3 regions of the [Clostridium] saccharolyticum WM1 genome follow, and region 2 is predicted to be linked to each of the others. Evidence: riboswitches for the same ligand, from Rfam matches in the RefSeq annotation. Region 2 holds a riboswitch; each other region holds the start of a gene.
What was found. A riboswitch is a leader RNA that binds a small molecule or an ion and turns the genes downstream of it on or off. The one in region 2 is predicted to bind cyclic di-GMP.

Region 1 (2,263 bases), 2.2 Mb from region 2:
GGCATCTGCCGTCCAGCCAAGTCGCTCATCCCGTTGGGGACAGTCCGTTGGTATATCAATAAAATTTCCCCTCTGTCCCCATAAGGAATTTTGCATCAACCGGTTTAATTTTACATGATCCGTACTTACCTGCAAGGTTTGTTGAAGGTCAGAATACAAAACCACTCCGGTAAAATCCTTTGGGTCAATCTTGCTTATACCAGAAACCTTTACATAACGAAAACCATAGAATGTAAAGAATGGCTCCACTTCTTTTATACACCCATCTGATGTATAGTTATATTCCGCCTTTGCCGACCTGTAATTGCCATTATAAAAGCATTCCTGCTGCAGTACTTCCCCATATTGAAGATGTATTTGCCCGCCTCTTTCTTCACGGCAGATGAATTTACAAAAACCCACCATATTCTGCCCAAAATCAAGAATCTGCTCTCCTTTGGGAGAGACAAAAATTGACGGATGTATTTTCAGGAACCAACCTGTATGTTACCTCCTGTTTTATACAAGATGTCCGAACCGATGGATTTTTGCTATCGTCCCTGGTTTCCCCATTATAGATCGAAGCATCCAAAATAACTGAATCTGACGCTTTCCAAGTCTCATCTGTTTGAATAACACATCTGCTTCCGTTTCACGTACATGATCCGGCATAATATGGCCTTCTAAGATTTGGACCCCCTTATAATTACATAGTTGCTTCAAGACTTCTCTCAAATCTTCCTTGTATTGATTATAAATTACTTTTCGTCTATACTTAGGTGTGAAGACGATATGATATTTGCACATCCATTTCGTGTGTGCCAGTTCATTGGCTTTCTTCGCCATTGAAATCACCTTTCCTTTCTCTAATAGTGGCTTGGACACCTCTATTATAATCGGAAAGGTGATTTTTTGTATAACTTACTGACTCGCACCCGCATAGCGGGTGGTTTATTATTTCACATGGATTCATTTCTCTTAAAGAGAAACTCACCCATGTTCAACAGGCTAAAGCCCATAAGCAAAAAAATCAGCACGTGTACGTACTCGGCTGTCTTTATCTCCACCTCAAAAAACAGATGTTGGAATGAAGCATACAGATAACCTCTTATCTAAGTAATATGCAAAAACTGGTATCTTCCTTGTTTGAAAGACGTTACAAAACACAAAAACCTGCCTTCAAATGAGGACAAACGCCTAATAAATTATTCTGACAACTGGGCAAACATAGTACAAGAAACGCCTTAGACCTTCGGCTTTGCGTCCCTTTTTTAACAGGTTTTCCTTTGACTTATTTTTAATAGTAACTATTTATTTATAATGGCTACTTCTGTTCTAAATGGATCAGGTAATAATAATACGCATTGAACTCTGTAAAACTTGTTTAAAATTACATGCATTTGTTTCATTCTTAAATAAATGCATTTATAGCAAAAGGATACTTTTGTTAATTTCTGTAACTGCGCAAATTATAACAAGTACAATAGATAACAACAATTAGTAATATCATTTAATGTGCAAAATACACATAATTTACAATACTGGGGAATATTATAGAGGAAACAAAACTGCCTTGATATATCTGTTATATTAACAATATATTTTAATTGTTTTTTTCTGCAATTTTCTTTGAGTAAGCATTTCTCTTTCACGTCACATCACTAAACCTGAAACAGGCTTAAAAAAAGCAGACCACTCTCCTGGTGGAGTGAACTGCTTTTAAGTACTGTGAACCTAACTTTTAAAATATAGCATCTATAAGACAAAAATTGCTTCCATGTTCATATAGCTGTACTTGGTTGTATTAAAATTAACCATTCGTTAACTATCTAATAAATAGTTTAAAATTAATAGATACAATCGTTAAGAGGGCGATAATAACCTTGAGGAAATCCGCAGACAGGACAAATCTCAGGAGCACAAAGACCTGACATAATGTTTCCACATTGTATACAGGTCCACAAAATTTCGTTTGGTTTACAGTAAACCTGATTTAATATAATGTTATTATACATCTGTTGAAATACTAATTCATGATTAAAATTTATGTTTGCAATTCCAGCCATTAATGAGACAATTTCATTGTAACCTTCTTGCCGAGCTACCTGAATAGCATTTTGATACTCAATACTAGCCAAATTGTTTTCAGCTTTCGCTGATTCAATCAAAGTTTCTGCCGTTCCAGGTAAATTTCCCTGACTTAAGTTTCTCAACCATATGCGAGCATGTTCACGATCTTGCCTTGCGAAAGAATCGTAAATGTTTGCATATTCAATAAAACCAT
Region 2 (2,263 bases):
CACTCGCGCCGAGGTATCGGCGGTGTTGAAGCGTTTCGTGGAGTTGGCAATTTTTAACGACACGGCCCAAGGCTGGTCGATGAACGACAGCGGCCAATGGATGTATTATGAAAATGGCAAGCCCATTATTGGGAAAAAGGACATCGGCGGCACGACCTATACTTTCGACCAGTACGGTGTGACGGCGGATGTGCCGAAAGACCGGGCTTATTCCACCTACACGGTACAGCGAGGCGACAGTTTCTGGACGATTGCCCGTAAGTTTAACTGTACGATGGCCGAGCTGGAGAGACTGAACAATAAAAGCCGATTCTCTATTATCTTCCCCGGTGATGTACTCCGAGTGCCGAAGAAGTAAATAAAAACAACAAATCAATAAGCCAAGGGCAAACCCGGCAAAAGCCGGGGACGCAAAGCCGAGGGTCTAAGGTGTCTTAGGACGCTATGATAGTCTGGCTGCTGACAGTTAAGCAAAGCCTGCCCTCTTTATACCGGAGGGCAGGCATTTGCGGCTTTTAACGGATGCTTTAGACTTCGTGATACCGACTTTCGCTATGGCTATGGCGAGAGAGGTATCCACATGAAAATATTCCGCTTTTATCCCTTTTCGAGGTGTAAATAAAGAAAGAACATCTTATATAAATTCCTATTCAAACTTATCATTTAATCATGTAAATCTAAAAAAGTCAGTATTTTGCCAAGGGCGAAGTGCTGACTTATTTTTTTCGACAAAATTCCCGCATATATTACAAATTATACCAAATCGGAGATTTTGCAGTAACCTTTCGGCCGAGCCACGCTGCCGTTCCCCACCCTCCAATCTGTTTTCGCATTTCGCAAAACAGATTGGAGGAAAGGAACATGAAGAATTATAAAGACAGTGATTATGCCCTAAATAAATTCAGCGAGGGCATTGTTTACCGTTTCGCAGACCGCATTGTAGAAATCACACTGGAGGACTACCTTGCAGAGAACCCCGGCAAGACGGCACAGGACTTTTTAGAGCTGAAAGCCTTGTCGGATGAAATCTATCATGAGCAAGTCATACACGAAAACCGGACAAGCCGTTTGGATGTGACCATCAATGGACTGGAGGAAACAGAGCAGCTCGCCGCACCGCCCCTTGATTTGGACTTGATACATAAAAGCGATACCACAAAAGCCAAGGAAGCTGCAAGGCGGCTGCTGGACAGCGGAGAATTGACGGAAATCCAGCGACGCCGGTTTATTCTGCATTTTGTGGAGGGCTTATCCTACCGGCAGATCGCTAGCCGTGAAGGGGTACATTTTACCTCTGTCCACGAAAGCATAGAGGCGGCTGCGACAAAGCTGCAAAAGTTTTTCAAAAAAATTTAATTTCGTACCCCTACACCCCCCTGTTTTTTTGACATTGGGTGAAAGGATTTTCCAATTTCCTTTCGCCTGAACATTGAAAACAGAATATGGGTGTGATGGGTACATCACCGGCAGGGAGAGCGACACGCCGGGACACGCCAAGACGAGGGCAAATGCCCTCCGAGCGATTATGTCTGCGGCAGTTACGCCCTGTGGTGGGACGGATTGCGACGATCCCTGCCGGTCATCATGGTACTTCTACTTTGAACGCCTCACCGCATTGAGTAGCCCGGCAGACGGCCGGGAAAACGCATCACCCTCGTTTGAGATAGAATGAGGGGCGGCTTTTATGGAGTCCGGCAACACCAGCCGGATCGCCTGTCACACCTTTGCTTTGATATAAAAATCTATCGTGCTCTATCGGAGCGATAGAAACCATGCGGCGGAACAGGCTTTTTGAGTCATCAAACTTTCAACATCTTTCCTGATTCCGCCGCATTCTTGTGTCGCTCCTTTAGGCAAGCAAAGGAGGCAAAACGATATGAATCAACCTGTCTATATGGCAGATATTCAAAATAAGATTTATGAAGCAGGCTTAATTCGGCAAGAGGAACGCATTGTACTGACAGCCGAAAATTGCGTGCTTTTGGAATACTACACCGGAAAAACATACAGCTACCGCATGGTGGAGCTTACCACCTTAAAGGTAAAGCGGCTCTTTTCCAAAGCGGCGCCGCTGAATGAAGGCGGCTATCAAAAAGCGATGGACAAAATGCTTTCGCAGGCAGTATCGGAACCGGAAAGCACCTTTTCCATCAAGCCTGCCATAAGAGCAAGAAATCTTCTGGAACACATCTTTTCAAACATACTGCCGGAACATGGTATGGACTTTCGGGAAAATCAGGCGACTCTTGCATTGGAAATGCTG
Region 3 (2,263 bases), 370 kb from region 2:
TTCTTGAAGATCCGAAAATACCTCTTGATAACAATGATGCAGAAAGAAGTATCCGTTCATTCTGTGTTGGTAAACACAGCTGGCACATCATCGATTCGAAGAACGGTGCAGAGGCTAGCGCTGCCTTATATAGCATTGCTGAAACAGCAAAAGCGAATGGTCTTAAGCCGTATGAGTACTTCTCTTATCTGCTTGAGCAGTTAATGCATTATCCAAGAAATAATGTTCCGGATGATGAACTGGTAAAACTAATGCCGTGGTCAGAGGAATTGCCAGATCGTTGTAGAAAACTAAAAACACGGTAAATATACCGCCGCCCCAATCGGGCGGCGAACTTGTTGGCCGGGACTGGTTATTTACCATTTACTATTAGTGTTACCCTTTTTTAGGACACGGCGATATCAGGGAGGTATCACCGTGCCTATTTTTTATTATCATGCGCGCCTTTAACGGTTACTGCAAACGGGCGTTGAAGAACGAAGCAGCCAACGCCCATAGGGATACGAAGAGTCAGCAAGATACGCGAAGTGACTTTTTCTGACCTGTCCTCAGAAGATAAATCAGCTTTACACCTATGCGCTAAAAAACTAAATTTCTATTAGTTTCTTCAGCTTAGATAAAATTTTTGAAAGCCTGCGACTAACCGTAGATTGGTTGAGTCCAATGCTTTGAGCAATCTGTGACTCGCTTTTCTCATTGAAGAATATTTCGTCAATGAGAGAGCGTTCATCCTCCGGCAAGATGTCAAGAGCAGCCCACAGTGACTCCAGCTGCTCCTGATGTATGAGCTTGTCCACTATGTCCGGCTGAACACGGACTATGAGGTAATCAATGTTAACACCATCCTCATGGAACCGCTCCAGCGACAGCTCATTCTGGCGAATCAGCTTGTTCTGATAGCGCTCCGCTTCACGCTCTTTATGATAGGCACGGTAGACGGCTTCGCTGACCTCCACACGCTGCCTTTTTACAATAATGGTATATTTTTTATTCACTGACATATGTTTGTCCTCCTAATTTTCAAAATTTTGTTGAAAACGAAGGACAAGAAGGCGGTGATCTACAACGAGGAATATCTCCTAAAAACGCAAAAAGAGCGCACCAGCGGACATAGTCGTCCGTTGATACACTCTTGTAGATATGTTCGTATTTAACACGTTCTGTTAGTTCGTGTTTGTGACCGCTCTGCGCCCATGCGCAGCATAGCCTTTTTTTGACAAGTTACCGATTATAGCTGTATGTAGGAGATAGATGTCCGCTTCATCACGCCCGACCGCTGCTGAGCAGTGGTCGCCTTAAGTTCAAGGCATATTGAATACACATAGAAAACCCTCCAAACTGGTGAGCTTGGAGGGTTACGATATGCTTATTCAGGCATTAAGATAGACCCGCCAAACTCACGTTTTTTTTGTTGGCGGGTAGCGCCTTTCATTTATTATGAAAAAAACCTGCCGCAAAAGGGCAGGTTTCATACGCAATCCTTTACGGCAGCCAGACTGTCATAATGCTCTCGCACTTTAGACCCTCGGCTTTGCGTCCTTACCTTTCGGCAAGTTTGCCCTTTGTCGGAATTCTATTTTCAAAACCATAATCAGAGTTGTCATTGGAATATTGAAATACCACTTCAATGATCTGCTGCCTGTCATATCCAAGTGCTTTCATTGCATGCAGGAACTGCTTGGTTGTATACTGAACCAGTTCCTGACGCCGGTACATGATTTTTTCCTGATCCTTAATCACCGAGTAACCTTTTCCTGTTTCCTTCCCCACCAAACCTTCATGAACCAAAGAAATCATGGCGCGCTGTACGGTATTTGTGTTGACCTGTGCTTCGGACGCTATTTTTCTAAACGAAGGAATTGGCATACCCGGTGCCAATTCACCGGATAAAATCAATTTTTGAAAGTGATTATGTAATTGAAGATAGATGGGAATTTTACTGTCGAAATTCATTATGCTGCCCATCCTCTTCCAGCTTCATTTGACCGGTATTCAGATTTATAACCTGATCAGTAAGTCCGCGCATACGCTCTGCGGAGGACGCGGTTAGAAGCACGGCTATGTATGCGTTAACCTCAATGAGCATTCTCTTTATGATTTTTTGATCATACGCTGAAGCATCTGTAAACATATCCTCCAGAACCAATAAATCAGGAGCTTTCAGGATTTCTCGTATCACCAGCAGTCTGCGGATCTCGCCTGATGTCAGTTCGCTGCATAGCATCTTCTCCTTACCATCCAGCCCGGCAATCAACAGCATACC

Region 1: linked by a shared signal. The riboswitch ahead of tnpA (IS200/IS605 family transposase) and the one ahead of CLOSA_RS17590 (sigma factor-like helix-turn-helix DNA-binding protein) in region 2 are both predicted to bind cyclic di-GMP.
Region 3: linked by a shared signal. The riboswitch ahead of CLOSA_RS15830 (sigma-70 family RNA polymerase sigma factor) and the one ahead of CLOSA_RS17590 (sigma factor-like helix-turn-helix DNA-binding protein) in region 2 are both predicted to bind cyclic di-GMP.

The regions. Positions count from the first base shown of each region.
Region 1 is NC_014376.1:1,526,917-1,529,179, reverse strand. Features, by position in the region: gene CLOSA_RS07285 (family 78 glycoside hydrolase catalytic domain) at 1-453, opposite strand, end outside; gene CLOSA_RS23670 (hypothetical protein) at 419-613, opposite strand; partial or broken gene tnpA (IS200/IS605 family transposase) at 637-825, opposite strand; cyclic di-GMP riboswitch class I at 1,189-1,274, opposite strand; gene CLOSA_RS07275 (rubrerythrin family protein) at 1,827-2,263, opposite strand, start outside.
Region 2 is NC_014376.1:3,769,191-3,771,453, reverse strand. Features, by position in the region: gene CLOSA_RS17595 (S-layer homology domain-containing protein) at 1-358, shown strand, start outside; cyclic di-GMP riboswitch class I at 376-464, shown strand; gene CLOSA_RS17590 (sigma factor-like helix-turn-helix DNA-binding protein) at 862-1,356, shown strand; gene CLOSA_RS17585 (ATP-dependent DNA helicase) at 1,877-2,263, shown strand, end outside.
Region 3 is NC_014376.1:3,402,154-3,404,416, reverse strand. Features, by position in the region: gene tnpC (IS66 family transposase) at 1-305, shown strand, start outside; gene CLOSA_RS15830 (sigma-70 family RNA polymerase sigma factor) at 588-1,001, opposite strand; cyclic di-GMP riboswitch class I at 1,484-1,570, opposite strand; gene CLOSA_RS22710 (GntR family transcriptional regulator) at 1,540-1,953, opposite strand; gene CLOSA_RS15820 (P-loop NTPase family protein) at 1,937-2,263, opposite strand, start outside.